Tsuneonella mangrovi: one gene and its partner. Each later gene encodes a partner of the first gene's protein in a complex. Links are inferred from orthologs where the notes say so. Each region holds a gene or a part of one and is shown on either strand. Other genes may lie near its edges. The genes, in order: uvrB and CJO11_RS02805.

The links.
Region 2: the proteins of uvrB (region 1) and CJO11_RS02805 are in contact, whole or in part, in a crystal structure (PDB 7EGT), measured with the Thermus thermophilus proteins. The link is inferred for Tsuneonella mangrovi from one-to-one orthologs. Residues at the interface, in WP_096411307.1 of Thermus thermophilus: Glu23, Leu25, Arg26, Asp27, Gly28, Glu29, Arg30, Phe31, Arg55, Glu326, Asp327, Phe328, Glu379, Ser382, Gln383, His398, Gly400, Arg401; in WP_096412145.1 of Thermus thermophilus: His654, Arg656, Phe657, Gln666, Asp668, Glu669, Lys680, Arg681, Leu682, Ser683, Lys685, Tyr686, Ala687.

What each region holds. Positions count from the first base shown.
Region 1 is NZ_CP022889.1:2,249,733-2,265,138, reverse strand. Bases 4,100-7,033 are described here. They hold uvrB (excinuclease ABC subunit UvrB), read left to right. Parts: upstream 4,100-4,443; coding sequence 4,444-6,624; downstream 6,625-7,033. Other genes in these bases: CJO11_RS10980 (S10 family peptidase), read left to right, coding at 6,792-7,033; CJO11_RS13305 (hypothetical protein), read right to left, coding at 4,100-4,337. Also shown: CJO11_RS11015 (transglutaminase family protein), read right to left, coding at 1-3; CJO11_RS11010 (alpha-E domain-containing protein), read right to left, coding at 16-960; CJO11_RS11005 (circularly permuted type 2 ATP-grasp protein), read right to left, coding at 977-2,404; CJO11_RS11000 (esterase/lipase family protein), read right to left, coding at 2,488-3,261; CJO11_RS10995 (DUF3617 domain-containing protein), read right to left, coding at 3,325-3,873; more of CJO11_RS13305, read right to left, coding at 3,948-4,099; more of CJO11_RS10980, read left to right, coding at 7,034-8,300; CJO11_RS10975 (hypothetical protein), read left to right, coding at 8,354-8,983; CJO11_RS10970 (protein-disulfide reductase DsbD family protein), read right to left, coding at 8,904-10,991; CJO11_RS10965 (FAD-dependent monooxygenase), read left to right, coding at 11,035-12,249; CJO11_RS10960 (mitofilin family membrane protein), read right to left, coding at 12,263-13,213; CJO11_RS10955 (uroporphyrinogen-III synthase), read right to left, coding at 13,267-13,947; hemC (hydroxymethylbilane synthase), read right to left, coding at 13,944-14,885; tRNA (adenosine(37)-N6)-threonylcarbamoyltransferase complex transferase subunit TsaD, read left to right, coding at 14,932-15,406. UniProt on the Escherichia coli protein: The UvrABC repair system catalyzes the recognition and processing of DNA lesions. A damage recognition complex composed of 2 UvrA and 2 UvrB subunits scans DNA for abnormalities.
Region 2 is NZ_CP022889.1:583,218-598,709, reverse strand. What follows is about bases 12,473-15,492. They hold CJO11_RS02805 (ATP-dependent helicase), read right to left. Parts: upstream 15,126-15,492; coding sequence 12,819-15,125; downstream 12,473-12,818. Other genes in these bases: CJO11_RS02800 (hypothetical protein), read left to right, coding at 15,240-15,492; CJO11_RS02810 (OmpA family protein), read left to right, coding at 12,473-12,766. Also shown: CJO11_RS02875 (hypothetical protein), read left to right, coding at 77-529; CJO11_RS02870 (RDD family protein), read right to left, coding at 565-1,491; CJO11_RS02865 (stage II sporulation protein M), read right to left, coding at 1,488-2,552; CJO11_RS02860 (DUF58 domain-containing protein), read right to left, coding at 2,549-3,877; CJO11_RS02855 (AAA family ATPase), read right to left, coding at 3,879-4,841; CJO11_RS02850 (DUF4350 domain-containing protein), read right to left, coding at 4,838-6,118; CJO11_RS02845 (hypothetical protein), read right to left, coding at 6,115-6,774; CJO11_RS02840 (prephenate dehydratase), read right to left, coding at 6,803-7,711; CJO11_RS02835 (c-type cytochrome), read left to right, coding at 7,854-8,462; CJO11_RS02830 (RlmE family RNA methyltransferase), read right to left, coding at 8,515-9,180; CJO11_RS02825 (Ppx/GppA phosphatase family protein), read right to left, coding at 9,177-10,358; CJO11_RS02815 (LOG family protein), read left to right, coding at 10,676-11,551; more of CJO11_RS02810, read left to right, coding at 11,816-12,472. UniProt on the Escherichia coli protein: A helicase with DNA-dependent ATPase activity. Unwinds DNA duplexes with 3'-5' polarity. Translocates on single-stranded DNA with 3'-5' polarity. Initiates unwinding more efficiently from a nicked substrate than double-stranded DNA.

The DNA of each region.
Region 1 (15,406 bases):
CATGGCTCGGGTCTCCTAATCCAGGAAGCGATAGTCTTGCGCGATCGCGTCTGCGATCTCGCCGTTGCGGAACATGAAGCCGGTCAGGAACTCATGCAGCCCTTCATCGAACACCTGGTCGATCGTCAGCTCGTCGAGCATCGCGGCGGACTGGCAAACCAGCTCGCTGCTGGTTCCATCGCTGCCATGCAGCCGCGCGAGCGTGGTCAGGCTCTCGCGCAGCAATGTGTGGCTGTAGGCGAGGCTCCGGGGGAAGCGCTGGTCGAGGATCAGGAACTCGACGATCCCGCGCGCATCGGCCTTGCCGGTGTTGAGCCAGCGGAACGCGCGATCACCCGAGACCGAGCGCAGCAACTGGTCCCATTGTCCGGCATCGAGGCTCGAACCCACGTAGCTCACCGAGGGAAGCAGCAGGTAATACTTCATGTCGAGGATGCGCGCGGTGCTGTCCGCCCGCTCCACGAAGGTACCCGCGCGCGCAAAATGGAAACCTGCATCGCGCAGCATCGAATTGCCGAACGCGCCGTGCGCCAGCGTTCCGACACCCTTGATCATCTTGACCACGTCGCCCACCGCGCTTTGCGTGACGGGCCGCGAGAGCGCCTCGTCGATCTTCATCCATCCTTCGTTGACCGCGGTCCACAGGTCGCTGCTGATCGCGGTCCGCACCGCGCGCGCATTCGTGCGCACTGTGCGCATCAACGCGTGGAGGCAGGCCGGATTGTCCTTGTCGCGCAGGATGTAATTCCACGCCTGCGTTCCTGTGTAGATGCCGTATTTCGCTTCGAATCCGGCGCCTTGCCCGAGCGTGGCAATCACCGAACGCCATTCGTCCTCGGCCGAGATGACATCGCGGGTCAGCGCCATTCGCAGCCCAGCGTCGAGCAGCCGCGCGGTATTCTCCACCCGCTCGAGATAGCGGAACATCCAGAACAACCCGTTGGCGGTCCGCCCTAACATGGTCGCATCCCCGCCATCAGTCTTTCAGCACCCAGGTATCCTTGGTGCCTCCGCCTTGCGACGAGTTGACCACCAACGATCCCTTTTTGAGCGCGACGCGGGTCAGCCCGCCGGGCACGATCTCGACGTTGTCGGGCGAGACCAGCACGAAGGGCCGCAAGTCCACGTGCCGCGGGGCAAGGCCCTTCCGGGTGAACACAGGGCAAGTCGAAAGCGCCAGCGTCGGCTGGGCAATGTAGTTCTGCGGATTGGCTTCCAGCTTGGCGCGGAACGTGCGGATTTCCTTCTTGCTGGCAGTCGGGCCGATAAGCATGCCGTAGCCGCCCGAACCATGGACTTCCTTGACCACCAGCTCTTCGAGGTTGTCGAGAACGTATTTCAGCGTTTCGCGATCGGCGCAGCGATAGGTCTCGACATTGGGCAGCAAGGGCTTCTCGCCGGTGTAAAACTCGACGATCTCGGGCATGAACGAATAGATCGCCTTGTCGTCGGCAATCCCGGTTCCCGGAGCGTTTGCGATGGTGATCCCGCCCGAGCGATAGACATCCATGATGCCGGGCACGCCCAACATACTGTCGGGATTGAACGACAGCGGATCGAGGAAATCGTCGTCGACCCGGCGATAAAGCACGTCAATCGGTTCGAACCCCCGCGTTGTGCGCATACAGACGCGCCCGCCAACCACTCGCAGATCGCCGCTCTCGACCAGCTCGGCACCCATCTGGTCGGCAAGGAATGCGTGTTCGTAATAGGCGCTGTTGTAGATCCCCGGCGTCAGCACCGCGACGGTCGGCTTGCCGGTCGTCGCAGAGGGCGCACACGCAGCGAGACTGCGCGCGAGCCGGCGCGGGTAGTCCGACACCGTGCTCACCGGAACCCGCGTGAACAGTTCGGGGAACATCGTCATCATCGTTTCGCGGTTCTCGAGCATGTACGAGACCCCGCTGGGGGTGCGCGCGTTGTCCTCCAGCACGAAGAAATCGTTCGGGCCGGTGCGCACCAGGTCGATGCCGACGATGTGGGTATAGACCCCGCCCGGCGGGGTGAAACCGACCATGTTGGATAGCCACGCGTCGTTATTGGCGAGCAGTCTCTCTGGCAGCCGGCCCGCGCGGATGATCTCTTGCCGATGGTAAAGGTCGTGGATGAAGGCGTTGAGCGCGCTCACCCGCTGTTCGATCCCGCGCGTCAGACGACGCCATTCGTTCGCGGTGATGATCCGCGGAACCATGTCGAACGGGATAAGCCGCTCTTCCGCGTCGTGCTCGCCATAGACATTGAAGGTAATCCCGGTGCGGCGGAATGAGGCTTCGGCCTCTTGGTCCTTGCGCTTCAGGAGATCGGCGGGCTGTTCGTCGAACCATCTGCAGTATTCGGCGTAGCCCGCTCGGACTGCGCCGGACGGATCGTGCATTTCATCGAACGTGTCGGCCGCGCCGCTCATCCATCTCCTTCCGGAAGAATCGGTTGCTCGAAGAGAAGGATAACGCGTTTTTGTGCAATTGCACAATCAATCGATTGTGCAGGTCAGGAGGGCTCAAGCTCCCGCAGGATCGCAGCGACAGCTTCCGGATCCCACGCAAAGCCGAGATGGGTGCAGCGTAGCGCCACTTCGCGGTCACGCTCGCCCGGCAGGCCGCGCGCCGCGCGCGGGTGGACGATACCGTCGCGCGGGCTCCACAGCGCAACCGTTTCGACCGGCGGCTTGGCGGCAAGGTCGGCCTGGACTGGCGGTTCCTCGACCCGGTGCCCGGCGACCAGGTGATAGGCGCGCCAGGCGTTGTTCGCCCGCGGATTGTATGAAAACGGCGACCCCATCGTAACGACCTTGGCCACCAGCTCGGGCCGCCGCTTGGCGAGTTCGCGCGCGAACAGTCCGCCAAGGCTCCAGCCGACGAGATAGACCGGCTCACCGGCGCGGGCCGCGAGGGATTCGAGCCGGCCTTCCAGCAGCGCGAGATTCTCCACGCTCGGACCGAGGTTGAACCCAAGCCCCCAGCGCTTGACGGTGTGCCCGGCGCGTTCGAGCTGGTGCGCGAGGTAGCGCATCCGGATCGGGTGAGTGGCGAAACCGGGCAGCAGCATGACCGTGCGCGGCGTTGCGGTTCGCGCGATCTCGGTGTGTCGGAATTGGCGGCGAATCGGCTCGGCCAGCGCCGACAACTCGCCCAGCATAAGCCGCCACGACGGCCCGCCGATGTCGCGCGGGGCCGGTTCGGCAGCCAGCTCCAGCCGGCGCAGGACTTCGGCGCGCGTTTCCGCGAGCTGCAAGTTCCGAAACCGTGAAGCCACTTCGCCCATCCGCTGCGCCTAATGACCGGTGCCATAAAAACGCAACAATTGTGCCGAAGTTTCATTTAGCTGTCATGAACACGCGCCGATGCGTTTGGAATCCATCTTCAATTCCATGTGCATTTCGCCGCCGGGAATCGCGGCGGCCTTCTGCGTCATGTCCATGTGCATCGAGGTGCTGGTGGTCGAGACCGTGCCGTCCATCTTCATCGCGGAGGTCATTCCCTGCTGTCCGGTGCAGGTCATCGCAGCGTCGAGCGCGTCGCCATTCACGTCGAACTTGTCGAAGGTGCATTTGAGCCCGCCCTCGCCTTCGCCAAGCTTGCGGACCATTTCCTCGAAGCCCTTATCGGCCTCTTCCTTGGTGAGGCAATAGGTCTCTCCCTGGCCAACCACGTTGCGCATCCGCTGCTTCATCATGTCGGCCCGCTGCGGCGGCAGGCCCGGCACCGAGAAGTCGATCAGCTCGACGCTGGTTTCGTATTTGCCCGGCTGGGGCTTCGCCAGCTTGCCCGCTTCGGCCATGACCTGCTCGGGTGTTTTCGGTTGCTTGGGCTCGCTGTTGCAGGCCGAGAGGGCAAACGCCGCAACAAGCGGCAGGGCGGCAGCGATCAGGCGCATTGGCAGGTATCCCCCTTCCGGCAATGATGTCTGCTAGCTAACGCCCGACCTGCACGAAGCCAAGACCGGACCTCTCAACCGCCGTCTTTCGTTCGGGACCTGGATCGCCGAGCTGGTGCGCGAAAATGAGGCATCTGGTCACCATGTCGAGCACGCAGTTGCCCACGCCACTCGTGCCAGTCCCCACCACTTCTTGGCTCACGGCTGAAATGGCTGCGCTCCGCTCTGCTATATACGTTTTCACGGGAGCTAGGCCGGTAGTAGAAGTATCCGTCGCTTCCCCAATACCCGTCGTAGATCGGGCCGTAATAGCCGTCGTAATAGCCGTAATAGGATTGCGGCCCATATCCATTGTAATCAGTGCTGTAGGCATAGCCCAGGCCGCTTCCATAACCGTTCGCGCAACCAGCGAGGGTCAGCGATGCACATCCGGCGGCAAATGCAAAAAGAACGGGACGCTTCATTTCAGTCGCTCCTGAATCCCGTCCGTACGCAGCTTGAACGCTCGACGGGGCCGTTCGATCCGGCAAGCGCTTGCCGCCCGCCATTGGTTCGCCCATATCATGGGACATGGCCGAGCTTGTGATCCGCAGGGGACTGGAAGAGCCCGACACTTCATCTGCTTTCACGCCGCACAAGCCCGCGCGGCCGGAAAAGTCGATGCCGGGCAAGCGGTTCGAACTGGTGAGCGACTACCAGCCCGCTGGCGACCAGCCGACCGCAATCGCGGAGCTGGTCGGCGCGGCGCAGGATGGCGAACAAACCCAGGTGCTGCTCGGGGTTACCGGCAGCGGCAAGACCTTCACGATGGCCAAGGTGATCGAGGAACTGCAGCGCCCCGCGCTGGTGCTCGCGCCGAACAAGATCCTCGCCGCGCAGCTCTACGGCGAATTCAAGAGCTTCTTCCCCAGCAACGCGGTCGAGTATTTCGTCAGCTACTACGACTACTACCAGCCAGAGGCCTACGTCCCCCGGTCTGACACCTATATCGAGAAGGAAAGCTCGGTGAACGAAGCGATCGACCGGATGCGCCATTCGGCCACCCGCGCGCTGCTCGAACGCGACGACGTTATCATCGTCGCCTCGGTTTCGTGCCTCTACGGCATCGGCTCGGTCGAAACCTATTCGGCGATGATCTTCGACATCAAGACCGGCGAAACGGTCGACCAGCGCGAGCTCATCCGCAAGCTCGTCGCGCTGCAATACAAGCGCAACGATGCCGCGTTCCAGCGCGGCACCTTCCGGGTGCGCGGCGACAACCTCGAGATTTTCCCCAGCCACTATGAAGACATGGCCTGGCGGATCAGCTTCTTCGGCGACGAGATCGAGGAAATCAGCGAATTCGACCCGCTTACGGGCAGCAAGGGGGCCAGTCTCGACAAGGTGCGGGTCTACGCCAATTCGCACTACGTCACGCCCGGCCCAACGATGAAACAGGCGATGGAGGCGATCAAGTTCGAGCTGGCGCACCGGCTCGAGGAGCTGCAGGCCGAGGGCCGCCTGCTCGAGGCGCAGCGGCTCGAACAGCGCACCAATTTCGACCTCGAGATGATTGCCGCGACCGGTTCCTGCGCGGGGATCGAGAACTATTCGCGCTTCCTCACCGGTCGACTGCCGGGCGAGCCACCGCCGACGCTGTTCGAATACCTGCCCGAAAACGCGCTGCTGTTCGTCGACGAAAGCCACCAGACGGTGCCGCAGATCGGCGCAATGGCGCGCGGGGACCATCGCCGCAAGCTGACGCTCGCCGAATACGGATTCCGCTTGCCGAGCTGCATCGACAACCGCCCGCTGCGGTTCAACGAGTGGGACGCGATGCGCCCGCAAACATTTGCCGTCTCGGCCACCCCGGGGAGCTGGGAGATGGAACAAACAGGCGGGGTGTTCGCCGAGCAGGTTATCCGCCCGACCGGCCTGATCGATCCGCCGGTCGAGATTCGCCCGGTCGAGGACCAGGTGCAGGATTGCATCGAGGAATGCCGCAAGACCGCGCAGGCGGGCTATCGCACGCTCGTCACCACACTGACCAAGCGCATGGCCGAGGACCTCACCGAGTTCATGCACGAGGCGGGGCTGCGTGTGCGCTACATGCACTCCGACGTCGAGACGCTCGAGCGCATCGAGCTTATCCGTGACCTGCGCCTGGGCGTCTACGATGTTCTGGTCGGGATCAACCTGTTGCGCGAAGGGCTCGACATTCCCGAGTGCGGGCTCGTGTGCATCCTCGATGCCGACAAGGAAGGCTTCCTGCGCTCGGAAACCTCGCTGATCCAGACCATCGGGCGTGCCGCGCGCAACGTCGATTCCAAGGTCATCCTCTATGCCGACCGCATCACCGGCAGCATGGAACGCGCAATGGCCGAAACCGAGCGGCGGCGCGAAAAGCAGCAGGCGTACAACGAGGAACACGGGATCACCCCGCAAACGATCAAGCGCCAGATCGCCGACATCGTCGCGCACACCGCGAGCAAGGACGGCGTCACCGTCGATACCGGCGACGAGGAACGCAACAACCTCGTCGGGCACAACCTCCGCGCCTACATAGAGGACCTCGAAAAGCGGATGCGCGCCGCCGCCGCCGACCTCGAATTCGAGGAAGCCGGCCGCCTGCGCGACGAGATTCGCCGGCTCGAGAACGAAGAACTCGGACTGGAGGACAAGAAGGCCCCCATCGTCGGCCGCGCGACCGAGGGTCGCCCCGGCACCCGCAAGATGCGCTACGGCAAGTCGCAGCGGAAGTGGGGCCGCTGACCCACGAGTCAATCACGAATCGCCTGACGGCAGGCAATCGACCGACTGCCTCTTCCCTTCGACCAGCAGCATGCGCGGCCGCCAGTTCCCCTTGTCCCAGCATCCCAATTGGGTAGTTTCTCGCGCAACCGGTCAACGAGGAGCCGGTTTGAACAGGGGTTTTCGATATGAGGCGCTTTCTCGCCGTTTGCCTGGCCGCGCTGCTGGGCCTGGGCATCACCGTTCCGCACGCCATGGCGCAAGATGCTGCGAAGGACAAAGCGAGCGAGAAGTCCGATGCCAAGGAGACCCAGTTCAAGCCGTTCCCCGCGCCCAAATCGATCACCCAGTCCACTACGGTCGGTGGACGCAAGATCACATATACCGCCACGGTCGGCGCGATCCCTGTCAAGGACGACAAGGGCAAGACCATCGGCGAAGTGGTCTATACCGCCTACACCGTGCCCGGTGCCGCCCCGGCATCGCGACCCGTGACTTTCGCATTCAACGGCGGGCCGGGTGCATCTTCGGTATATCTCAACCTCGGCGCTATCGGACCCAAACGGATCCCGTTCGGCGCAAAGGGCGACAGTCCGTCTGACCCGCCGGTGCTACAGGACAACCCGGGAACCTGGATCGACTTCACGGACCTCGTGTTTATCGATCCGATCGGCACCGGGTTCTCGCGTAGCGAGACCGATCCGGAGACCGCCAAGAAGGCCTTCTTCACCGCCAACAGCGACATCCATTACCTCAGCCGCGTGGTCTACGACTGGCTGCTGCGCAACAAGCGGATGACGAGCCCCAAGTACCTCGTTGGCGAAAGCTATGGCGGTTACCGCGTGCCGCGCCTCGCCTATTACCTCGAAACGCAAGTCGGCGTGGGGATCAGCGGGATGACGATGGTTTCGCCCTATCTCGATCCGCCCGCGATCGGGGAGGAGGATGCACTTTCGCCGCTGCCGTGGATGATCAACCTGCCGTCGATGGCGGCGGGCCACTTCGAACGCGAAGGCAAGCCACTCAACGATTCCACCATGGGACCGGTCGAACAGTATGTCCGCAGCCAGTTCGTCACCGATTTCCTCGCCGGGCCGAAAGACAAGGCGGCGACCGATCGCCTGTCGGCCAAAGTTGCGGAACTGACCGGACTCGATCCGACACTTGTGCGCAAACTCAACGGGAGGGTCGATATCGACACGTACCTGCGCGAGATTCGCCGCAGCCAGGGGCTGATCGGATCGGTCTACGATTCGAACTACACCTCGTTCGACCCGTTCCCGGCGAGCGCCTATCCCGAATACAGCGATCCGCTACTGGTCACGATTATCGGACCGACGACTTCCGCCATGGTCGATTTCGTGACCCGGCAAGTCGGCTGGGACGTCGATGCGCCGTATAACGCGCTGTCCTACAAGGTCGGTTCGCAATGGGACAGCGATCATTCGGATACGCCGGTGAGCGACTTGCGCCGCGCGATTGCCGCTGACCCGAAGATGACGGTCAACATCGTCCATGGTTGGGATGACCTGTCGTGCCCCTACTACGGGTCGATGCTGATCCTCGCACAGATGCCCGATTTCGGGGTCAAGAACCGGGTCAAGCTGTTCATGTATCCCGGCGGGCACATGTTCTATTCGCGCAGCGAAAACCACGAACCGCTGCGGCGCGACATCATGGCCAGTTATCGGGGCTAAACGGGGTAGCAGGCAATTTACCCGCCCGCGCGGCGGTGCCATAGCGCGCGCAGATGGATCGCAAATCTGCTCTCGCCATTGCTGTCATTGCCGGGGCCGTCGCCCTCGCCGGGTGCCGCCCTTCGGCCACCGACCACTACGTCGAGCGAGTCGATCTCGATGGGAAAGCGCAAGGTCCGCACGTGCTCAAGGCCGTGCCCGACGTCACCGGGGCGGTATGGGCCGAAAGCAAGGAGCGGGGTCGGCTGGTCTATGGCCAACCGGGCAAGGCACCGCTGGTTGCGCTTGCCTGCACCGGCAAGGCTGCCGATCGTTCAATCGAGTTGACCCGCTTCGCCGAAACCGACCCGGATGCGAAGGCGATGATGGCATTGATCGGCAACGGCCATGTCGAGCGGTTTCCGATCGATACGCACGACAACGGGCGCGGCTGGCTGTGGCAGGGTGCCTACCCCGCGCTCGATCCCGCGCTCGACGTGCTGACCGGTTCGCACAAGGTCGAACTGACGATCCCCGGCGCGAGCACGGTGGTACTCAATCCCAGCACCATGCCCGGCCAGCTGATCGAATGGTGCCGCCGACAAGCGACCGACGATGGCGATGCTAGTCAGCCGGAGCTGAAGTATTCGCCGGAGAGCGGCTCGATCCCGGTGCCGAAATCCGAGCCGACCCCGCCAGTGTGACCAGCATCCCCGGGGTCAGCACTTGCGGCAGCACCTCGGCATCCTTGCCCGGGGCATACCACAGGTAGAGCGGCACCCCGGCGGCTCCGTGTGCGGTCAGGAAGCGGGTGATTTCCGGATCGCGCCGGGTCCAGTCACCGACCAGCGCGACCACGCCTGCCTTGTTGAATGCATCGCGGGTTTCCTCGCGCTCGATCGCGACGCTCTCGTTGACCTTGCAGGTCAGGCACCAGTCGGCGGTGAACCACACGAACACCGGCTTGCCTTGGGCGCGCGCAGTCTGGAGCGCGATTTCGGAAAAGGGCTTGGCAGGTATGATCTCGCCGACCGCAGATGGCTCGGGTGGAGCGCCTCTTGGAAGGCCGACTACCATTCCAATTGCGACGAGCGTGGCAATCGCTGCAACACCACCGATCGACTTTCCCTTTCGCTGCGATACGCCGATCGCCGCAAGCGCGCCCAGCAGGATCGGCAAGGCCAGAACGGCGTAAGCCAGCCCCTTCATACCCGTGAGCCGCCAGACGAGCCAGACCAGCGCCAGCGCGGTCAGGCCCATCGGCACAGCCATCGCCTTGCGGAACGTCTCCATCCACTTGCCCGGTTTGGGCAGCATCCGGCGCAGTGGTGGAACGAAACCGAGCAGCAGGAACGGCAAGGCAAGGCCAAGGCCAAGAGCCGCAAACAGCAGCATCGCCTCCGCCGTTGGCAGCAGCAGTGCTGCGCCCATCGCGGCAGCCATGAACGGACCGGTGCACGGGGTCGCAACGAATGCCGCGAGCAGCCCGGTTGCAAACGCGCCTGCCTGCTCCCCGCCACGCGAGATCGACAGCGATGGTAGTTCGTAGAGTCCGGCAAAGTTGGCGGTGATCGCCACCGCCAGCACCAGCAGCGCGACGACCACGCCGGGCTCCTGCAACTGGAACGCCCAGCCCACGCTTTCGCCCGCCGCCCGCAGGCCCAGCATCAACGCGCCCAGCGCCAGCGTCGCCAGCAACACGCCTGCTGTGTAGGCGATCCCGTCGGCGCGAGCCTGCGCATCGCTTTCGCCGGCGCGCGCAAGGCTCAATGCCTTGAGGCTCAGGATCGGGAACACGCACGGCATCACGTTGAGGATCAGCCCACCAGCCAGCGCCGCCAGCAGCAGGATCCACAACGGGCCGGTCGCAGCGGGCGCAGTATCGGGGGTCAGTACTTCGCCGCCAGCCGGGACAACACCGGGCGAGGCGGTGAAGCGCACCCCGTTGCCGTCGCCAAGCGAGAGGATCCCGCTCACCTTGTCCGGCTTGGCGACGGTCTGGGCGAGAGGGATTTCCGCCACCAGCGCGTTGCCGTCTCGCCGGAATAGCTGCGGCGCGGCATAAGCCACCAGGTCGCGCTGGTCGGTGAATACGTGCGGATCGGGCAGCGGCAGGCTCGCAGGCAGCGGCAAGGCGATCCGCAGCGCCTTGTCGCCGATCATAAAAGTTCCGCCCTGGTCGAGCTCAGCCGGGATTGTCGCCAGCCATTTGGGATAGTCCGCCGAAGCGACGGTCACTTGCGGCAGGCGCAGCGAAAATGTCCGCTCCTCCGGCACGCAAATCGAATCGGTACACGCGAGCCAGTGCGCCTCGAGCCCGATCTGCGCGCCTTCGACCTTCGCCCCCGGCGGCGGCACAAGATCGACAAGGACCGCATACGGGCCTTCGTAGACGTGGTTCATCAGTCCGCCGATTTCGAGCTGCTGCGGCACCGGATACTGCGGCACGCCTGTTGTCCAGCCGGGCGGCAGCTTCCAGTCGAGCTGCATCCCGTAGCCGGCATCGCCCGGATTCGACCAATATCCGTGCCAGCCATCCTCCGGTACGAAGTGGAGCACCATGTGCACCGGCCCGCCGGGTTGCGACGACGCGGCACCGAGGTCGGCCTCGATATGGTTGGGGTGCGGGACCGCTTGCGCGCGCGAAACGCCGGGCTGGACGAGCGCAAGCACCGCGCTCAGCAGCACAAAAAACGCAAGCAGGCGGGGCATTGTCCTTGCGCGCATCGCGCGACCCGCTCTAGGGCGCTGGGTCATGGACGACAAGCGCGACCTGCTGATCCTTGGCGGCGGCCTGGTGGGCATGACCCTCGCGCTGGCAGCTGCGCGCAAGGGCTTTTCGAGCCATGTGGTCGACCGCGCAGATCCCGCTTCGCTGACCGCCGACAGCTTCGACGGGCGCGCCAGCGCGATTTCCACCGCGAGCTGGAACCTGTTCACCAATATCGGTCTCGCCGACCGGCTCGAGCCGCATGGCTGCCCGATCGCGTCGATCATGGTCAGCGATCAGCTCAAGCCCGGCCTGCTCGATTTCACGCCCGAACCGCACGAAGGGTCGCTCGGACGGATGTTCGCCAACCGCGAGCTGCGCCTCGCGCTGTTCGAAGCGGCGCGGGCCGAGCCGCTGATTTCGTGGCACGCCCCGGTCGACGTCGTCAGCCGCCACCGCGACGGGTTCGGCGTTTCCGCCACGCTGGCCGACGGGCGCACGCTTGTGGCCGCGTTGCTGGTCGGCGCGGAAGGCCGCCGCTCGCCGACGCGCGAGGAGGAAGGGCTGGCGATGGCGCAGTGGGACTACAGCCACCGCGCGATCATCGTCGGGCTCGACCACAGCAAGTCGCACGACAACGTCGCATGGGAGATCTTTTACCCCGACGGACCGTTTGCGCTGCTTCCGATGCTCGACGGCCCTGGGGGCCAGCACCGCAGCGCACTGGTATGGACGGTCGACGAGAAGGATGCTGCGGGCACGCTCAAGCTGCCCGCCCGGGCGTTTGTCGCCGAAATCTACAAGCGGATGGGCGACCTGCTGGGTGAAGTCTCGCTCAACTCGGGTCGTTCTTCCTACCCGCTGAGCTTCCAGCATACCGCCAAGATCACCGGCGAGCGGCTCGCGCTGGTGGGCGATTCGGCCCACGGGATGCATCCGATCGCCGGACAAGGCCTCAACCTCGGCCTGCGCGACGTCGGTGCGCTGGTGCAGGTGCTGTGCGAGGCGCAGCGCCTCGGGCTCGACCTTGGCGATGCCCAGATGCTCAAGAAGTACGAGGACTGGCGCGCGCTCGATTCGCTGATGGTGATGGGCGCGACGGACGGGCTCACCCGGCTGTTCGGCGTACCCGGCAAGACTGCTTCGGCGCTCCGCCGGTTCGGGATGGGCGGTGTCCAGCGGTTCGCGCCGCTCAAGCAGTTCTTCATGGACGAAGCGCGCGGAATGTCGGGCACGCTGCCTGAACTGCTGCAGGCCTAGGCCCTATCCCGGATCAATTGGACGGGGTGGTCTCCGCGTCCGCCGGGCTCGGCTGTTCGACCAGCTTGCCGTTCCCGTCGCGCAACAAACGCGGTTCGCGCACGGCAGAGGTTTCGATCAGGTCGAGCGCCTGCTGCGCCCGCTCGTAGCGGCGGGCCTTGGCGATCCAGTCCTTGGCCGATGCTGCGCCGGGCAATTGCTCGACTTCGCCGATCGCCTTGTCCACCCGCCCGCTCTCGAGGAAGAACCGCGCGCGTTCGAGCCGCTTCTGCGGCTGCGGCGACGGCGTCGTCTCGCGGCGGATCACGAACAGGTCGGACAGTTCCTGCTTCACGCGGGTGAAGAACGGTTCGCTCGAGTTGTCTTCCAGCTTGGGGCCGAGCCCCTGCAGCTGCGCGATCAGCACATCGAGCGTGACCGGATTGTGCGAGAACTCGATGATCGTCTGCACCGAATTGGGTTTGGCGTCGCCGAAGCGCAGTTTGAGCTGCTCTTCGAGGTAGCCGAGCGGTGCGCCGCGTTCGAGCGCGCGGCGGGTGGCGAACGCGATCAGCAGGCCTTCCGCGCGCGCGGCATTGCCGGCGGCTGCCTGCGCCTGGAGGTCGAGCTTGGTGATGCGCTGCTCGGCCGCGGCCAGCCGCTGGTCGATCCCGCCTTGCTGTTCGGCAACCTGCTGGACTGCCTTGGCGGCGGCCGTCGCGCTGGCATCGGGTGTCGGAGCGGCGCTGGGCGAGGCCGCAGGAGACGGTCCGGTCAGCTTTTGCGGCACAGCGGCGTCGGCAGTGGGCGAAGGCGGAGTGAAATCAATATCCGCGCTGCTTCCGCTGTTGCTCGGCGGATGGATATATCCCTTCCACGCAAGATACCCCGCCAGCGATGCACCCAGCGCGAACGCGGCGAGCACGGCGATGATGACCGGCTTCAACGAGCCGCCACTGCGACCTTCTGACGAAAACGCGTTCATTACCTTCCGTTCTGCGGACCCGGATATGCCTTTGCGGCCTCGAAGTTTGCGAATCAATGGCAGATGTCGGCGAGCATGGCCAGTAAAGCCGCATCATCGGTTTGTGGAGCGACCTGCACGCTCTTCCACCCTTCGCCAGCGCACTCGGCGATACGTGGCGCAAGCGCGGCCAATGCGATCGAACCGCGCGCGAGGCCGACGCGCTCGCATTCGGCGGCGAGCCGGCGGGCAGCCGCGCCCGAATGCAGAAGCGCAACCGCATCGCCGCTCGAGAGGATCTCGACCGCATTGTCCTCCAGCGGCAACGGAGCCGCGCGATAGACCACTTTTTCCGAGGTCGTGATGCCTGCTGGAGGTGTCAGGGTGACGCGTTCCGCCCCTGCCAGCCGAAGCAATCGGAGCGGTGCAGAGAGACCGTCCAGCACTTGCTGCAACCCGCCCGAGCCGACGCTCGACACTTCAAATCCAGCATCGTGGGCCGCCTGCGCAGTGCGTTTTCCGACGGCGTGCACGGGCAGTGCCCTCAGCTGCTCCAACCCCTGTCCACCGTGCCGGAACACGTTGGCGCTGCCCACCAGCAGCGCATCGAATTCGGCGGGATCGGGCAAGTCCCACGCGACCGGCTCGATCTCGAACAGCGGCGAGCCGATCGCCTCGAGACCAGCCGTCCGTGCTGCCGACAGCGTTTCGGATAGCCCGGGCTCGGGGCGCAAGACCACGACCTTTCGGCTCATGGCGCGCCGGTGAAGAGCGACCTGACTGCCGGGCCCGACCGGGCGAGCAGATCGACAGCCAGTGCCTTTGGTCCTGCCAGGTCGTCGGGCGCGAAGCGCGCTTCGCCGATAACCCGCTCAGCCCCGTCGGCGCTGAAGATCGCTGCGCGCATCGCCAGTTCATTGCCGTCCGCTTCGGTCAACACCGCGACCGGGCTGTGGCATGTTCCGCCGAGCCCCTCGAGCAAGGCGCGCTCGGCAAGCACCGCCGCGTGGCTGGGCGCGTGATCGATCGCGGCCAGCCATGCGCGCGCCTGAGCATCGCTGGCACGGCATTCGATCCCGATCGCCCCCTGCGCCGGGGCGGGGAGCCACTCATCCACTTCAAGCGGATGACCCGATGCGCTCTCGCCCAGCCGCGCGAGGCCCGCAGCGGCGAGCAGGGTCACGTCTGCTTCGCCTTGCGCGAGCTTGGCCATCCGGGTCGCGACGTTCCCGCGAAACGACACGATAGTGCAATCGGGCCGCGCGTGGAGCATCTGCGCGGCACGGCGCGGGGCGCTCGTGCCCACGCGGGCACCTTGCGGGATCGCGGCAAGGCTCTCGGCCCCGACCAGCACGTCGCGCACATCGGCGCGCGGCAGGATTGCAGCGATGACGAGAAAATCGGGGCGCAGCGTCTCGACGTCCTTCATCGAATGCACTGCCGCGTCGATCCGGCCATCGTGGAGCCACTCGTCGAGTTCCTTGGTCCACAGCGCCTTGCCGCCGATTTCGGCGAGCGGCCGGTCCTGCACCTTGTCGCCGCTGGCGACCACCGGGACCAGTTCGACCGCCGATTCGTCCCACCCGTGCACCTTGCACAGCCTTGCACGTGCCTCGTGCGCCTGCGCCAGAGCGAGCGGCGAACGGCGCGTTCCAAGGCGCAACTTCGGATGGGGACGGACCGTGTCGTTCATGGGCTGGCGCTTGCCCTACCCAAGCAAAGGACTAAGTGGAAGCGGGATGGGCGTGGTCCTGGGAATCGAATCGAGCTGCGACGAGACGGCGGCAGCGCTGGTCGCAAGCGACCGGCGTATCCTGGCGCAGCGAATCGCGAGCCAGGACGAGGCGCACGCGCCCTATGGCGGAGTGGTTCCGGAGATTGCCGCGCGCGCGCACGCAGAGCGGCTTGCCCCGATGATCGAAGCGGTTTTCGACGAAGCGGGGATTGCGCTCACCGATCTCGACGCAATCGCCGCCACCGCCGGGCCGGGCCTCATCGGCGGGGTGATGGTCGGGCTGGTCAGCGCCAAGGCGCTGGCGATGGCCGCCGACGTGCCGCTGATGGCGCTCAACCACCTCGAAGGACACGCTTTGAGCCCGCGGCTAGCCGATCCCGCGCTCGAATTCCCCTACGCGCTGCTGCTCGTTTCCGGCGGGCATTGCCAGGTGCTGCGGGTCGATGGCGTCGGCCGATACCGCCGGTTCGCCACCACGA
Region 2 (15,492 bases), 1.7 Mb from region 1 along the record:
ACGGGTCGCCCGTGCCTCTGCACAAGTAACCGACGGCAGCAATCCTGCCGCCGCCGGACGTGTGAGGAGAAACCCGATGAAGAAGTTCGCTCTCGCCGCGATTGCCGGTGCCACCCTGGCATTTGTCGCCCCGCAAGCAGCCAATGCCCAGGACGCATGGCCTGTCGAGCCCGGCGACTATGTCGAAATGAGCATGATCAAGGTCGACGACGGCCACAGCCTCGAATATGCCACCTACCTCGCGGACCAGTACCGCAAGTCTCAGGACTTCGCGAAATCGCAGGGTTGGATCGACGGCTATCAGATCTGGGTCAACCAGTACCCGCGCGAAGGTGAACCCGACGTCTACCTGATCACATGGTTCCCGCACTTCGTCGACAACGATGAAGGGAAGGCGCGGGCTAAGGCCTATCAGGATTACATGAAGATGACCGTGCAGGACATGCAGGCAGGTTCGGCCAAGCGCTCCGAATATCGGCATGCGGCCGGCGATATGCTGTTCCGGGTCATGAAGTGGAAGGCCAAGTAATCCGCCGAATCTCTCGGATATGAAGGCGGACGGGTTCAGGCGCTGAACTTGTCCGCCTTGCGCTTTCCGAAGCGCATATCGCCCTCCAGCTTGGCGCGAAGCTGGGCATAGAATGCTTCAAGGAACGCGCGTTCGTCACCCGCTCCGGGCGACCAGCCGATCTTGGTGCAGATGGCGGTATGAACCGCCTCCAGCGCCTCCTGCTGCCCATCGCGCAGCATGCGTTCGAGTGTCTGTAGCTCGTACTCGCCGTAGATCGAGAGCTCGGCATCGCCAAACTGGTAGGTCGCCCCGGTAACACTGCTCGCTCCCTTGGCGGCTCCTTCCACCGACAATGCGTCGGCCAGTTTTGTGCGCGGCGCTTCGACGACCCATGTGCCCGCGATCAGGTCGCCCGCGCGCAGGGCATCGCGGTTGAAGAACGGGAAGAACGCAAACACCAGGAACCAGGCAGTTGCGGCTAGTCCGGCAGGGCCGCCCGCACCCGAGGGTGCGCTCATGACCAGGATAAGCGGCAGGAACAGCTCGATATCGCGCAGCAGGTTGCGCGCGATCACGGCCTCTGCGGTCAACCGGGCGCTGCCCTCGTGATCGCTCGCAGGGCGCGCAGCGACGCGGATGCCTGTCAGGCGCTTACCGGGAGTCGCACCGCGTGCGGACAGCTCGAATATCATGAAATAGCCATTCCACGCGACGAACCACAGGATCACCCACAGCGCGACAACGAACTCTGCCGCACCCGCCGGCTTGGCATCGACCAGCGAACCGATCCCGCCCAGGATCATGCCCATCGCGATCGAAATGAAAATCGAGCCGAACAGCAGGATCATGTAGTCGATCAGCAACGCCCCGAGGCGCGCCGAGCGAGTGGCGACCACGAATGTCAGGGCGATCCCTTCGGGGGTCACGCAGATCCGCTCGCGCTTGGGGTCTCGGGTAAAGCGGATGCTCGCGGCTGTCATTGGTAGTCCCCCGTCGGATCGCGTCGGAAGGCGAAGAAATAGGTGCACCACAGCGCCAGCATCGAACCGCCGATGAGGAAACGGTCAAGCGTCGAACCGACCAGCTGCCGGACGAAAGATTCGAGAATTGCGGCAACGATCAGCATCATCACCACTCCGGCCATCACGATCGCTGCGCGGCGACCGCTTTCCGCCGTTGCCGCAAGGATGGAACGGTCGCCGGGAAACGCCATCGATCGCCCGACGTGCAGCCCGGCCGCACCGGCGAGCAGGATCGCAAACAGCTCGGTCGTGCCGTGAACCGAAAGCCACGCGACGAACTGCAGGGTTAGTCCCTTGCTGGCGAACAGCCACACCATCGCCCCGAGCGTGGCCATTTCTTTGAGCAGAATCATCAACGTCGGGACGCCGAACGCAAAACCGAGCGCGAATGCGAGGATCGAAACGCTGGCATTGTTCTGGAACAGGTAGGCGGCGAAGAACGAAAGACCCGAGGGGCCCTTGACCGTATCGAGCGATTTCAGGAGCGCTTCGCGCGAGGCACCGGGGACGCGGTCGCCCGTCAGGCCGCTCGGTACCAGCGAATAGAACCAGTCCTGGTTGCCGCTGACCAGCAGCCAACCTGCGATGGCGCCGGCCACCATGACCGCTAGCGCGATGAGGATTTCGAGCCAGATCTCCCGCACCGCCGCGCTCAGGCCGCCGCCGAGGAACCCGCCGAGCCAGCGGAAGAAGCCCTGACGCGGCCCATAAACCTGGAACCACGCCCGCTGGACCAGCGATTCGAGGTAGGCCAGCGTGGCCGCGTCGAGCGACGTTTCGCGCGCGACCGACAGGCTCGATGCCGCAGTCCGGTAGAGCGTCGGCAGTTCGACTACGTCTTCGTCCGAAAGGCGCCGCAAGCGTCCGCTTTCCATTGTCCGGACGATCTGTTCGAGTCGTTCCCAATCGCCCTGCCGAGCGAGACGGAAGCGATCCGAACGCAGCGCCGCCGCCTCGATGTCGGGGGGAGGGGCAAGCGCCTTCTTGGCGAACAGGCCGGAAAGGATCGGTGCCTTCATCCGATCGCTCCTGCGCGCTTGATCGCAAGATAGGCGTCGATCAGCCGATAGCCGATGGTGTCCCACGGGGCCTCGATCACGTCGATGCCCATCTGCCGTAGCCGCTGGAGCACGAGCGCGCGCTGGCGAGAGAGCGAATCGGCGGTGACGGCGGTGGCCAGCGCTTCGAGGCTGTCGGGATCGACCGCTTCGAGCTCGGCCAGCTCGCTATCGGCGATGGTCACGAAAAGGATCAGGTGCTTGTCGACCAGTCTTCCCAGGCTTTCGATCATCAGTTCGGCGCCGGTCGGATCGGTGAAGTCAGAGAAAACCACGATCATGCTGCGTCGCTTGAGCCGGGCCGAAAGGGTCGCCAGCGCCAGCGTGAAGTTCGGTTCCTCGGCATGGTAGTCGAGCCCCGCAGCCGCGGTCTGCAACCGATGGAACTGGCGCGAATCGCCGTAGAACGGGGTTGCCACTTCGGGCCGCGCGGCAAAGCCGAACAACGAGACCCTGTCGCCGCCCTTGAGTGCGACGTAGGCGGCGGTGAGCGCTGCGGACACGGCGCGGTCGATCCGCGGCAGGCCGTCGACCGGTTCGCACATCGCCTGTCCGCAGTCGAACGCGAACACGATCTGGTTGTTGCGCTCGCTTTCGTTCTCGCGGGCATAGAGCCGGGTGTGGCGCGCACTCGCCTTCCAGTCGATCCGGCGGCGATCCATCCCCGGTTCGTATTCGCTGAGCGCTTCAAACTGGGTGCCTTCGCCGCGAATTCGCCGCGCGATCAGGCCGAATTGCGCATCGCGCAGGAAATGCTGGAGCGCGGGGCTACGGACGGGTGCGAGGTCGGGCCACACGCGGACTTCATCCTCGAGCTGGTGTGAAACCTGCCGCGCGCCGAGCCCGAGCGGCCCGGTCCAGCGCAGCCACACACGCTCCAATGCCGCAGTACCGCGTCGTACGGGTTGCAGGCCAGCGGTGCCCGACCAACTCGCATCGTCGACCAGCGGCGCAAGTGCGAGTATGGCGCGGCCTTCCGGCGCCAGCCGCGGGTCGAACTGCAATGCGGCATCGACCGTACCATTGCCGACCTTGCCGGCAATTTCGGCGAGCACAGCCACCTGCAAAGGCTCGCCGACTTCGCAGTCCTGCGGCGCTGCGATCCGCCAGTCGACCAGCCGCCCCGCCACCAGCCCGTCGAGGGCAACGAGAAGCAAAAGCGTCAGCCCGGCGGCGGGGGCCGCCATCCACGCACCGGGAAGTGCCGCCGCCACGACCAGCGCGACCGGCGCAGCGAGTGCAGCGATCCAGACGGCGCGGGCAGTGGGGACGAGCGGAAACCTCACGTCAACGCGGTGCCTCGGTCGCTTCGACCAGCTGGGCGACGAGGCTCTCGATATCGCGGCCTTCGATTTCGGCGGCGGGGCTGAGCACCAGGCGATGGCGCAACACGGCTGTGGCGAGCGCCTTGACGTCGTCGGGGATCACGTAGTTGCGCCCTTCGAGCGCGGCCCGCGCCCGGGCTGCGTTGGCGAGCTGGACCGCCGCACGGGGGGATGCGCCGCTGGATATCTCCGAATTTTCGCGCGTCGCGCGGATCAGCCGCACGACATAATCGACGATCTCCTGCGCTACCGTCACTTGCCCGAGCGCACCGGCTGCAAAAGCAAGCTTCTCGCGATCGGTCACTGCGCCGATCCCGAAGTCGGCGGCGCGCGGGGTGCCTTGGCGCTGGCCGAAGCGGGCGACGATCGCCGCTTCCTCTTCGTTGGATGGGTAGGGCACCAGCAGCTTGAACAGGAACCGGTCGAGCTGTGCTTCGGGCAAGGGATAGACGCCCTGGTTCTCGATCGGGTTCTGCGTGGCGACGACCATGAAGTGATCGGGCAGCGAATGCGTTTCGCCGTCGAGCGTCACCCGCCGTTCCTGCATCGCTTCGAGCAGTGCGGCCTGGGTCTTGGGCGGCGTACGGTTGATCTCGTCGGCCAGCAGCAGGTCGCAGAAGATCGGCCCGCGGGTGAGAGTGAACTGGCTGGTCTGGAAGTTGAACAAGTTCGAGCCGAGGATGTCCCCTGGCAACAGGTCCGGTGTGAACTGGATCCGACCGAAGTCGAGCCCGAGCGAACTTGCAAAACATTGCGCGAGGAAGGTCTTCGCGGTCCCCGGCGGCCCTTCGAGCAGCACGTGTCCTTCGGCCAGCAGGGCGACGAGCAGGTGCTCGACAATTTCGTCCTGTCCGACGATCGCCTTGCCGACTTCGGCGCGGATCGATGCGGCGAGGGTGCGAACCTCATCGAGGGTCATGGTCATGGCGTAATCGTCCCTTCGAGCGACTTGAGCGCGTGCGCTGCACGCAGGATTTCGGATGGACCGCGCGCTTGCCTGAGCTGCTCGGCCAGTTGTGAATACGGCGGTGAATCGGGTGCCCGCCGGGCCAGCGCCGCGTCGATTGCAGCCGGTTCCGCGCCGCGCAGGCCCAAGGCGTTTGCCAGCCGTCTGGCGACCAACGCTGCGAAGGGTGCGGTCAGCAGGCGCAGCCGCCGACTACGCACGAGGAACCCGGCCGAATTGGCTACCAGCTGCCGCTTGCCAAAGGCGTTTGCTCGGCCTTCCGCCAGCGGCGGCCCGAACCGCAGGAACGCGCGCCACCCAATCGCGATCATCGCGATCAAAAGGCACAGGGTAGCGGCAAGGAACGGCGGCGTGACTGCTAGAGTCAGCAGGTTCTTGGCCCCTCCGAGCCCCGCAAGCGAAAGGTCGAACACGATCGGGATATCCTGCTTTTCGCGGGTCAGTTCGACAATTTTCGCGGCCAGCATCGCCCGGTTGCGGTCTTCGAGGCCATAGTTGTTCATCAGGTCGGGCTCGACCACGATTGTCAGGTTCCAGCGGTCACCGTCGCATTTATCGGCATTGTCGTCGGTGACATCCGCCGCTTCGTCGAGGACTGGGTAGCACCCGTTGTCGTTGTCATACCCGACCAGCATCCTGCCCGCCGAGTCCTTGACCAGCTCGATCAAGTTCCCACCGGTCAGTTCCTGGACGCTTGTCGGCTTCGGCAGCGAACCCGACCGCCCCAGGCCTGACCATTGCGACTTGCCCTTTGCAACTTCGCCGAGCTTCGCCTTGAGCGACAAGTCGTCGCCGAGCTTTTCCAGCCACTCGGGCGTGGTCGCACCGGCCAAGAGGACCCAGCCGCTTTTCTTGTCCTTGTAAGTCGCAGGCGGCGCGAACGCGAACCACTTGGGAACGATCAGCAGTGTCGGCCCGATGTAGCGGCGGTTGGCGATTGCCTGCGAAATCTCATCCGGTTCGGCTTGTAGCGACGGAGTCAAGATCAACAGACCCTTGCTTCTCAGGCCAGCCCGGTCGCGCGATTGCGAGACGGCGTAGCCCTGTTTTTCGAGCATTGTGTAGAGCGCCGCATACCCGTTGAGTCCGCGCGACGCGGCATGGGCTTCGCCAGTGCTTGATCCGGTCCGGCCGGTGCCAATGAAATAGAGCGTCGCGAGGAAGGCGAGCGAGCCGCACAACAGCAGGCCAAGCACGACCTTCGCGCTGAATGGGGAACGGCGGGCGCTGCTCAACGGCCGATCCTCGCGAGGGCAAACTCCGAATAAGCTGCCCGCGCGGCGCTCCAGTCGTTCTGGTCGAGCGGGGATAGCGCGAACAGGCTGCGTTCCACGCGTGATGCAATCGTGGAAAATGCGTTCCGCGCGCCATCGGGCAGTGCTGCGAGGCCAGCCAGTTCGCGCGCGGTTGTCGACGGGTCGACCAGGTCGGGACGAACGTCGGCAATGTGTCCGACACTACGCTGCAGGAGCAGGTGAGTCGCCGCATCGAACCGGCCTTCGGATGCGAGCCGGTCGGCATCTTCGAGCAAGGCGATCGCCACGCTGTGATCCGGCGCCCAGGTTTCCTCGTCCTCCTCTTCCCGCTTTTCGGGAGTCCACCCGAGCATCGGCGCGACAAGGCGCCAGATCAGGTACCCGATCGCGATAATGGCAATCGCCAGCAGGACCCATTTGAGGACCGGCCATGATTCGCCCAATGCCCTGCCGACCGGTCGGAATAGTTCGCCCAGCCAATCGAACAGCGCCTTCAGCCATGCGGGTTCCTCAGGCGCTGGAGGTGCCTTGAGCGGAGCGAACTGGATCGACTGGTCTGCGCGGGTCGCATCCCACGCATCGGCGGCCTTCGCCAATTCCCCCGCGCCTGTCGTCACGGTGAGCAGTGGTGACACGCAGTGCAGATGCGCGCAAGTGCCTGAATTAGCCGCGTTCGCGTGCTTGCGGATAAGTCCCGAGCATCCGCAGCTCTTTCGAATGGAACGCGAGCTCCTCGAGCGCGCGATCGACCGCGGGATCGCCCGGGGCACCGAGGATGTCGGAATAGAACATCGACGCGGCAAAGCTGGCACCGACCTGGTAGCTTTCCAGCTTGGTCATGTTGACGCCGTTGGTCGCAAATCCGCCGAGTGCCTTGTAGAGCGCGGCAGGGATGTTTTTCACTTCGAACACGAAGGTCGTGATTGCGGCGCGTCCGGCGATCGTTTCGGGTGGTAGCGGATCGCGCGCGAGCAGCAGGAACCGGGTGGTGTTGTCGGCAGCATCTTCGACGTCGTTCTCGACGATATCGAGGCCGTAGAGTTCGGCCGCCAATGGCGGTGCGATGGCCGAAAGGCGCGGATCGGCCATTTCAGCGACGTAGGCGGCAGCGCCGGCGGTGTCCGAGTGCGCTTGCGGCTTGATTCCCCGCTCCTTGAGGAAATGACGGCTCTGGCCGAGCGCTTGCGGGTGGCTCAGCGCGAATTCGAACGGGCCGTGTGTCCCGCCTTCGTTCGGTGCGGCCATCAGCGCATGATTGATGCGCAGGAAGTGCTCGCCAACAATCGACAGGCCGCTTTCGGGAAGCAGGAAGTGGATATCGGCAACCCGTCCGTGCTGGCTGTTCTCGACCGGAATCGCCGCGGCGCCCGCGCGACCGGCCTTCACTGCATCGATGGCGTCGGCGAACGAGAAACACGGCAACGGCAGGCAGCCCGGCACCATTTCGATTGCCGCGCGGTGCGAATTGGCTCCAGGCGAGCCCTGGTAGGCAACCGCGCGCGCAGGCTCGGCCTCGGCGGCGGCGCGCATCTTCGCGACCATGTCGCGGGCGGGGGCGGGGAAGCTATCCATCGGCGTTGCGGCGCGTAGCTGTGCGTCAATCGGGCGGCAAGGGCTTTGCGCACTTGCGCCTGCGCAAACGCCCCATTAGAGCAGCCGCGGGTTTCTTGCCTTCCGATTGCCACTTTTGAGAAATCGCGGGATTACTGCACGCATGGACGACCGTTTCAATACCGCCGCTGGCTGGGTTCTGTTCTCCGGAATCGTCGCACTCGGCCTTTCAAGCATCAGCGCCAAGTACTTTCTGGCCGACAGGGTCCACCGGCCGCACCACATGGGCTATCCCATCGAGGGCGTGGTCGAGGAAGGCAGCACTGCGCCCAAGGGGCCGAGCCTGGCCGAATTGCTGGCCACCGGCGATGCTGCCAAGGGCGAGAAGGACGCTGCGGGCCGTTGCGGAACGTGCCACACCTTCAACCAGGGCGAAGGCGTGAAGCAGGGCCCGAACCTCTACGGAACCGTCGGCGCACCGATCGGCGAAGGAAAGAACGGGTTCTCGTTCTCCAGCGCACTTTCGGGTCACGGCGGCAACTGGACCTACGAGAACCTTGACGCTTGGCTGACCAGCCCGCGGGCGTTCGCCTCGGGTACCAAGATGGGCTTCGCAGGACTGTCGAATGCGCAAGATCGCGCCGATATCATCCTCTACCTGCGTTCGCTCGGCGGTGGTCCGCCGCTGCCCGCGGTCAAGACCGCCGCAGCCGCTCCGGCCGATGGCGCGTCGGACGCCGCCGCCCCGGCAGCTGCTGCTGCAGCAAAGTAAGCGGAGCCGGTGCAAGTCGGCTGCCTTTAGCTCTGTCAGGTGAGGGGCGCCGTCAGTCGGCGCCCTTGAACCCTTGCGCGATGACATACCACTCGCTCGAGCCTTTGCGGCTCGCGGGTGGCTTGGCGTGCTTGACGGTGCGGAAGTGCTTCTTGAGCAAGGCCAGCAGGTCGGCATCGGTGCCGCCTGCCAGCACTTTGGCGACAAACGCGCCACCGGGCGCAAGGTTCTCCACCGCGAACCATGCAGCGGCCTCGACGAGGCCCATCGTGCGCAAGTGATCGGTCTGCTTGTGGCCAACGGTGTTGGCGGCCATGTCCGACAGTACGAGGTCTGCTTGCCCGCCCAGCGCGCTCTCGAGCGCGGCAGGGGCTTCATCGGCCATGAAATCCATTTGCAGGATCGTGACGCCTTCGAGCGGCTCGGTTTCGAGCAGGTCGATCCCGACGACTGCGGCTTGCGGCACCTGCTTGCGCACGACCTGGCTCCAGCCGCCGGGCGCAATGCCCAGGTCGACGACCCGCTTGGCGCCCTTGAGCAGGCGATATTTTTCGTCGAGCTCGATCAGCTTGTAGGCCGCGCGGCTGCGATACCCTTCGGCCTTGGCCTGCTTGACATAAGGATCGTTGAGCTGGCGTTCGAGCCAGCGGTTCGAAGATGCCGTACGCCCCCGTGCAGTTCGTACCCGCTTGTCGGGGTTGCGGCCCGAGCGGCTCATGCGTTGCTTGCCATAAGCGAGCGAAGGATGCCTTCGCGAATGCCGCGATCGGCCACGCCGAGCCGGTCTGCGGACCAGATATCGAGGATCGATTCGAGAATCGCACATCCCGCCACCACCAGTTCCGACCGGTCGGGGCCGATGCACGGCAGCGCGCTGCGATCGTCTCGCGACATGGTGGAGAGTCGCGCGGAGATCTCACGCATCGATTTCGATTCGACGATCAGGCCGTCGACTGCGCGACGGTCGTAGTGCGGCAATTCGAGATGCAGGCTGGCGAGGGTGGTCACCGTGCCGCTGGTGCCGAGCAGGCGAATTTCTGCGCCCTGTTGTGCATAGTCGGTGATCCGCTCCGCGAACGGCGCAAAGCTTTCCAGCACGACCCGTCGCATCTCGGCGTATCGGTCGTTTCGCGCAGCCTCGTCGCCTTCGACGCGGCCGACCGTATCGGTTAGCGAGACGACGCCCCACGGCACGCTGACCCAGTCGACGATTTCGGGGACTGTCTGGGTCTGTTCGACCAACACCAGTTCGGTCGAACCGCCGCCGATATCGAAGATGAGGGCAGGGCCAGTGCCGCTTTCGAGCAGAACGTGGCAGCCGAGTACTGCCAGCCGCGCCTCTTCCTGTGCGGAAATGATGTCGAGCGCGATCCCGGTCTCACGGCGGACGCGCTCGATGAATTCTTCCCCATTGGACGCGCGCCGACAGGCTTCGGTCGCGACCGAGCGGGCGAGGAAGACGTTGCGACGGCGCAGCTTGTCGGCGCAAACGCCGAGCGCCCCGACCGCACGATCCATTGCTTCGTCGCTCAGGCGACCGTTGGTGGCGAGCCCTTCACCCAGGCGGACGACGCGGCTGAACGCGTCGATCACCGTGAAATTCTCGCCCGATGGTCGCGCGATCAGCAACCGGCAATTGTTGGTTCCGAGATCGAGCGCCGCGTAGGCTTGCCGGGGGTGTGGTCCGTGACGATGGCCCGGCAATGCGCCGACCGCGGGTCCTTCCGGGCGGGCGGTCTCGCTTGTCTTCCCGTCGCGCCGCTTCGGCTGTTCGCCGCTGGCGCTGCTGTCTGGCTGAGAGGGGCGTTTGTAGCGAAAATCGGCTACTTTGCCGGACCTTTTGCCCCTTCTTCGAGCAGCCCTTCTGTTGTTGTCCGGCGGAGACATGTCCGCCATTGCGCGTTCTTTCCAATAACACCCTCGCCAGACAAATCGGTTTGGCTACGGGCACCTGGCGCCAATGCTAGCGTTCGATTTGAGCGTCGGCAATAGATCGGTGTTCGGTGGCCTTGACCTGACCGGGTCGTCCAACTAAGTGCGCCCTCTCGCGCGCCGAGGAGCATCCCGGCAAAGCGCGCCGATGCCCCGTCGTCTAATGGTAAGACTACGGACTCTGACTCCGTCAATTGAGGTTCGAATCCTCACGGGGCATCCAGCTTCCTCGCCGTTTGCAGAAACTTGCCCAGCGTCCGACGCACGACTATCGCGCGGGGATGACTGATGAAAACGAACATCCAGAGCGCGACCTGAAGGGTCGCCGATTCTACCGCGCCGAACAGGAAGCGGCATTCACCGACAAGGGCACGCCCGACACTCCGCAAACCCGCCATCCGGCCTACCGGCTGGCTTTTCGCGACACCGACTTCCTGCTGCGCGAAGAGCTGCGCCCGGTGCGTTTCCAGCTCGAACTGCTCAAGCCTGAGATGTTGCTGGAGGAAGCGGGCGTCGGCTCCACCCTCGTCATGTATGGCTCTGCCCGGATCCCGGCGCCCGACAAAGTCGACGAACTGCTCGCTTCCGCGACGGATGAAAATCGCGCGGTGGCCGAGCGGCTGGCGGAGAAGGCCAAGTACTACCAGGTCGCCTACGACCTTGCGAAGCTGGTTAGCGACAAGGCAATCATCCAGGAGGGCAAGCGCCAGTTCGTGATCTGCTCGGGCGGGGGCCCTTCGATCATGGAAGCGGCCAACAAAGGTGCGAGCGACGCCGGTTCGGAATCGATCGGCCTCAATATCGTGCTCCCGCACGAACAGGCACCTAACCCCTATGTGACGCCGTACCTCAGCTTCCAGTTCCACTATTTTGCGCTGCGCAAGATGCATTTCCTGCTGCGCGCCAAGGCTGTGGCGGTCTTCCCCGGTGGGTTCGGAACGCTCGACGAATTCCTCGAGCTGTTGACGCTGATCCAGACCGGTAAGATGAAGCCGATCCCGATCCTGCTGTTCGGCAAGGACTTCTGGAGCCGAGTGGTCGATTTCGATGCATTGGCTGAAGAAGGCACCATCAACAAAGCGGATCTCAACCTGTTCCGCTGGTGCGAAAATGCGGACGAGGCCTGGGGGCATATTGCAGCGTTCTACAAGTTGTAGGAGCGCCACTGCGGGCCGGTTGCAGTTCGTCGGAATAATAGCCCGCCCGAGCAAAAAGTCCGGATAAATTGCCGTGCAAGATCAAGGGCGAGGAAATTTTGTTGCGGACGGCAAGGGAACCGATGGCCGGGAGCGACATTTATGCCGCAAACCAATTTCCGCGAGACAAGGGGTTCTGGCAGACATGCTCGCCGCAATGGCGGCGAAGGCAAGATTGACTGCGAAAACGCAGGGCCAGCTCGCGCAATTCGAAGGAGTAGCTTGATGAGTGTCATTTTCAAACCGACCGGAGTTGCCTTGTTGTGTGCCGCAGCCGCGGTGTCGATGCCGTTGAGTGCATCGGCCCAGCAGCAAGACCAGCAGCCGAGTGATGTAGTTGCAACCGTGCATGGCACGACACCGGCCGACCTGTCCGGGATGCCCGAAGGACCGGAGGTCGATGGCTTCATCTCCGATCGCCTTGGCGACAAGATGGAAGTCACGCAGGTAAACGGGACCAAGACCACTGTGCTGATCAGTCAGGCGACCGAGGTGAAAGCCAGCGGCGGTTTCCTCGGGATCAGCAAGCAGTCGCTCGGATCGGAATCCCTGCTCAGCGGGCTGCCGGTCGCGATCAAGACGGTTCAGTGGAACAACGGTCTCATCGCGAGCGAGGTCAAGCTGAAGGCCAAGGATCTCAAGACGGCGACCATGATCCACACCGGTACGGCTGCCCGCTTCGGCCAACAGGATCAGGCGATCGGCGAAAACAAGGCCGGGATCAGCAGGAACGCCGCGCTGGCCGAATCGCTGCGTGGGCGGATGGCCGACATCGACAAGTACAACATCAAGGACACCACCAACGTGTTCTTCGATACCGGCAAGTGGAACCTTTCACCCAAGGCGGAGAGCGACCTGTGCGCGGCAGCCTCGGAGGCCGACGGCATGAACGGCGCGCTGTTGCTGGTGGTTGGCTACACCGATTCGGTGGGCAGCGAGGACTACAACCAGATCCTCAGCGAACGCCGCGCTGGACGTGTGGTCAACTATCTGCAGCAGCACTGCGGCTGGAAGCCCTGGCGGATGCTGACCCCGACCGGGATGGCCGAGTCCGATCCGCTGGCGGATAACAGCACCGCTGCCGGCAAGGCGCAGAACCGCCGCGTTTCGGTCAATATCCTCGTCAGCAAGAGCGTAGACGGGATGCAGTCATCTGACGGGGCGCAGCAGCAGTAATCGATGAGCTGGGGCGGTTCCCAGACGGAGCCGCCCCTAGCCTACAGCCGCTTCACGCGACGCTGACGAAACTGTCGATCACCCGCTTGGTGCCGGCCTGTTCGAACTCGATTTCGAGCTTGTTGCCTTCCTGGTCGGTGACAGTTCCATATCCGAACTTGTCGTGGAACACGCGGGTGCCGATCGCGATGTCGGTGCGCGGCTTGGCGGCGAAGCTGGCAGCGGACCGGGTGGTTTCCTTCACCCGTTTGGGCGCAGCGTCGTATCCTGTCGTGAGCGCGCGCTGCCAACCGGGCCCGCGAATGCGCGAGCGGTCGGGGCGATTGGACGAGACGTGCGCAAACGGATCGTCGTGCTCGCTCAGCCCGGCGCGCCATAGCGAAGCCCCGCCGGTGAGAGTCGATTCTTCGGTAATGTGGTCAGGGGGCAATTCGCCGACGAAACGGCTGGGGATGCTGCTGGTCCACTGGCCGTAGATTCGCCGGTTTGCCGCGTGGAGTATCGTGCAGTGCCGCCGCGCGCGGGTGATCGCGACATAGGCCAGGCGCCGTTCTTCCTCGAGGCTCGCGAGCCCGCCTTCGTCGAGCGCGCGCTGGCTGGGAAACACGCCTTCCTCCCATCCCGGCAGGAACACCTGGTCGAATTCGAGCCCCTTGGCGGCGTGCATCGTCATGATGGTGACTTTCTCGCCGTCGTCGGCGCGGTCGTTGTCCATCACCAGCGCGACGTGTTCGAGGAAGTCGCCGAGCGTCTCGTATTCCTCCATCGCACGGGCAAGTTCTGACAGGTTCTCCGCCCGTCCGGCGCTTTCTGCAGTCTTGTCCGCCTTGAGCATCGCATCGTAGCCGCTTTCGTCGAGCACTGTCCGCAGCAATTCGGATGGAGCGACCTGTTCGGCCAACTCGCGCCAGTGGAGGAACTGGCTCATGAGCCGCGCGATCGTGCCGCTGGCGCGCTTGGGAAGCTCGTCGCTGTCGGCCAGCTGGAGCGAAGCCGCGGCGAGCGGCAGGCCGCTGGCCCGTGCATGGCGATGCATCGCCTCTAGCGTCTTCGCGCCGAGGCCGCGCTTTGGCTGGTTGTAGATCCGCTCGAACGCCAAGTCGTCCTGCGGCTGGGCGATCACCCGCAGGTAGGCCAGCGCATCACGGATTTCGGCGCGCTCGTAGAACCGGAATCCGCCGACGATGCGATAGCTGAGGCCGATCTGGATGAACCGGTCTTCGAACTCGCGCGTCTGGTATTGCGCCCGCACGAGGATCGCGATCCTGTCGAGCGGCAGGCCTTCGCGTTCGAGGCGCTCGATTTCCTCGCCGACCCGGCGCGCTTCCTCGGGCGCATCCCACACGCCGATCACGCGGACCTTGTCGCCGCCGCCCGCCTCGGTCCACAGTTCCTTACCCAGCCGCCGGCTGTTCTCGCCGATGAGGCCCGAAGCGGCGGCGAGGATGTGCGGGGTGGAGCGATAGTTCTGCTCCAGCCGGATCACCTTCGCGCCGGGAAAATCCTTCTCGAAGCGCAGGATGTTGGCGACTTCAGCGCCGCGCCACGAATAGATCGACTGGTCGTCGTCACCAACAACGCAGATGTTCTTGCGCTCCTGCGCGAGCAGCCGCAGCCACAGGTACTGGACCTGGTTGGTGTCCTGGTATTCGTCGACGAGGATGTATTTGAAGCGCTGCTGGTACATCGCCAACACCTCGGGTTCGCGCCGCAGGATGTTGAGCATGTGCAGCAGCAGGTCGCCGAAGTCGCACGCGTTGAGCGCCTTCAACCGCTCCTGGTAGAGCATGTAGAACTGTTGCCCGCGCCCGTTGGCATACGCTTCGTTCTCCACTGCATCGAGATCGCCGGGGTTGAGCCCGCGGTTCTTCCAGCGGTCGATCAGTCCAGCGAGCTGGCGCGCGGGCCAACGCTTTTCATCCAGCCCATGCTCGTTGATCAGCGCCTTGAGCAGTCGCAACTGATCGTCGGTATCGATGATCGTGTAGTTCGACTGCAGGCCCACCAGTTCGGCATGGCGGCGCAGCATCTTCGCGCCGATCGAGTGGAACGTGCCGAGCCAAGGCATCCCTTCCACCGCTTCGCCGATATGCCCGCCGACCCGCTCGCGCATTTCGCGCGCTGCCTTGTTGGTGAAGGTCACGCACAGGATCTCGCTCGGCCAGGCCCGGCGCATGGCAATCAGGTGTGCGAGGCGAGCGGTGAGCGCGGCGGTCTTGCCGGTGCCCGCTCCTGCAAGCATCAAGACCGGCCCTTCGGTTGTCAGCACCGCCTCTTGCTGGGGCGCATTCAATCGCGCGGCATAGGCTGGCAGCGCGGTTTCCGGACCGCCGGGGTAGAGGGGCAGGTTTTCGCTCATCGGGGCGGTGAACAACTAGGGAACATGGCGTGGGCGTGCAAGGTCGCGTGGGGAACTCTTGCACCGGGTCGCACGTTGAAAGTGGGCAACAGGGACAAATATGGAGACGAACCCATGAACCGTACCCTTATTGCCACCATCGGTGTTGTTGCATTGGCTATCCCGGCTGCGGCAATGGCGGACAGCGGGGCGGACAACGTCCAGTTCGTAAGCGATCCGGTCGTTCAGCAATTGCCCGCCACCGACACCGCGCCTCTCCCGGCGAAGCTGCCGATCTGCAAGAGCGATCAGCAGAGCGCGTGCATCAACCGGTATGCCGCGACAGGCAAGGGCACCAGGCCGCTGGGTTACTGGCCCGGCGAGCCGG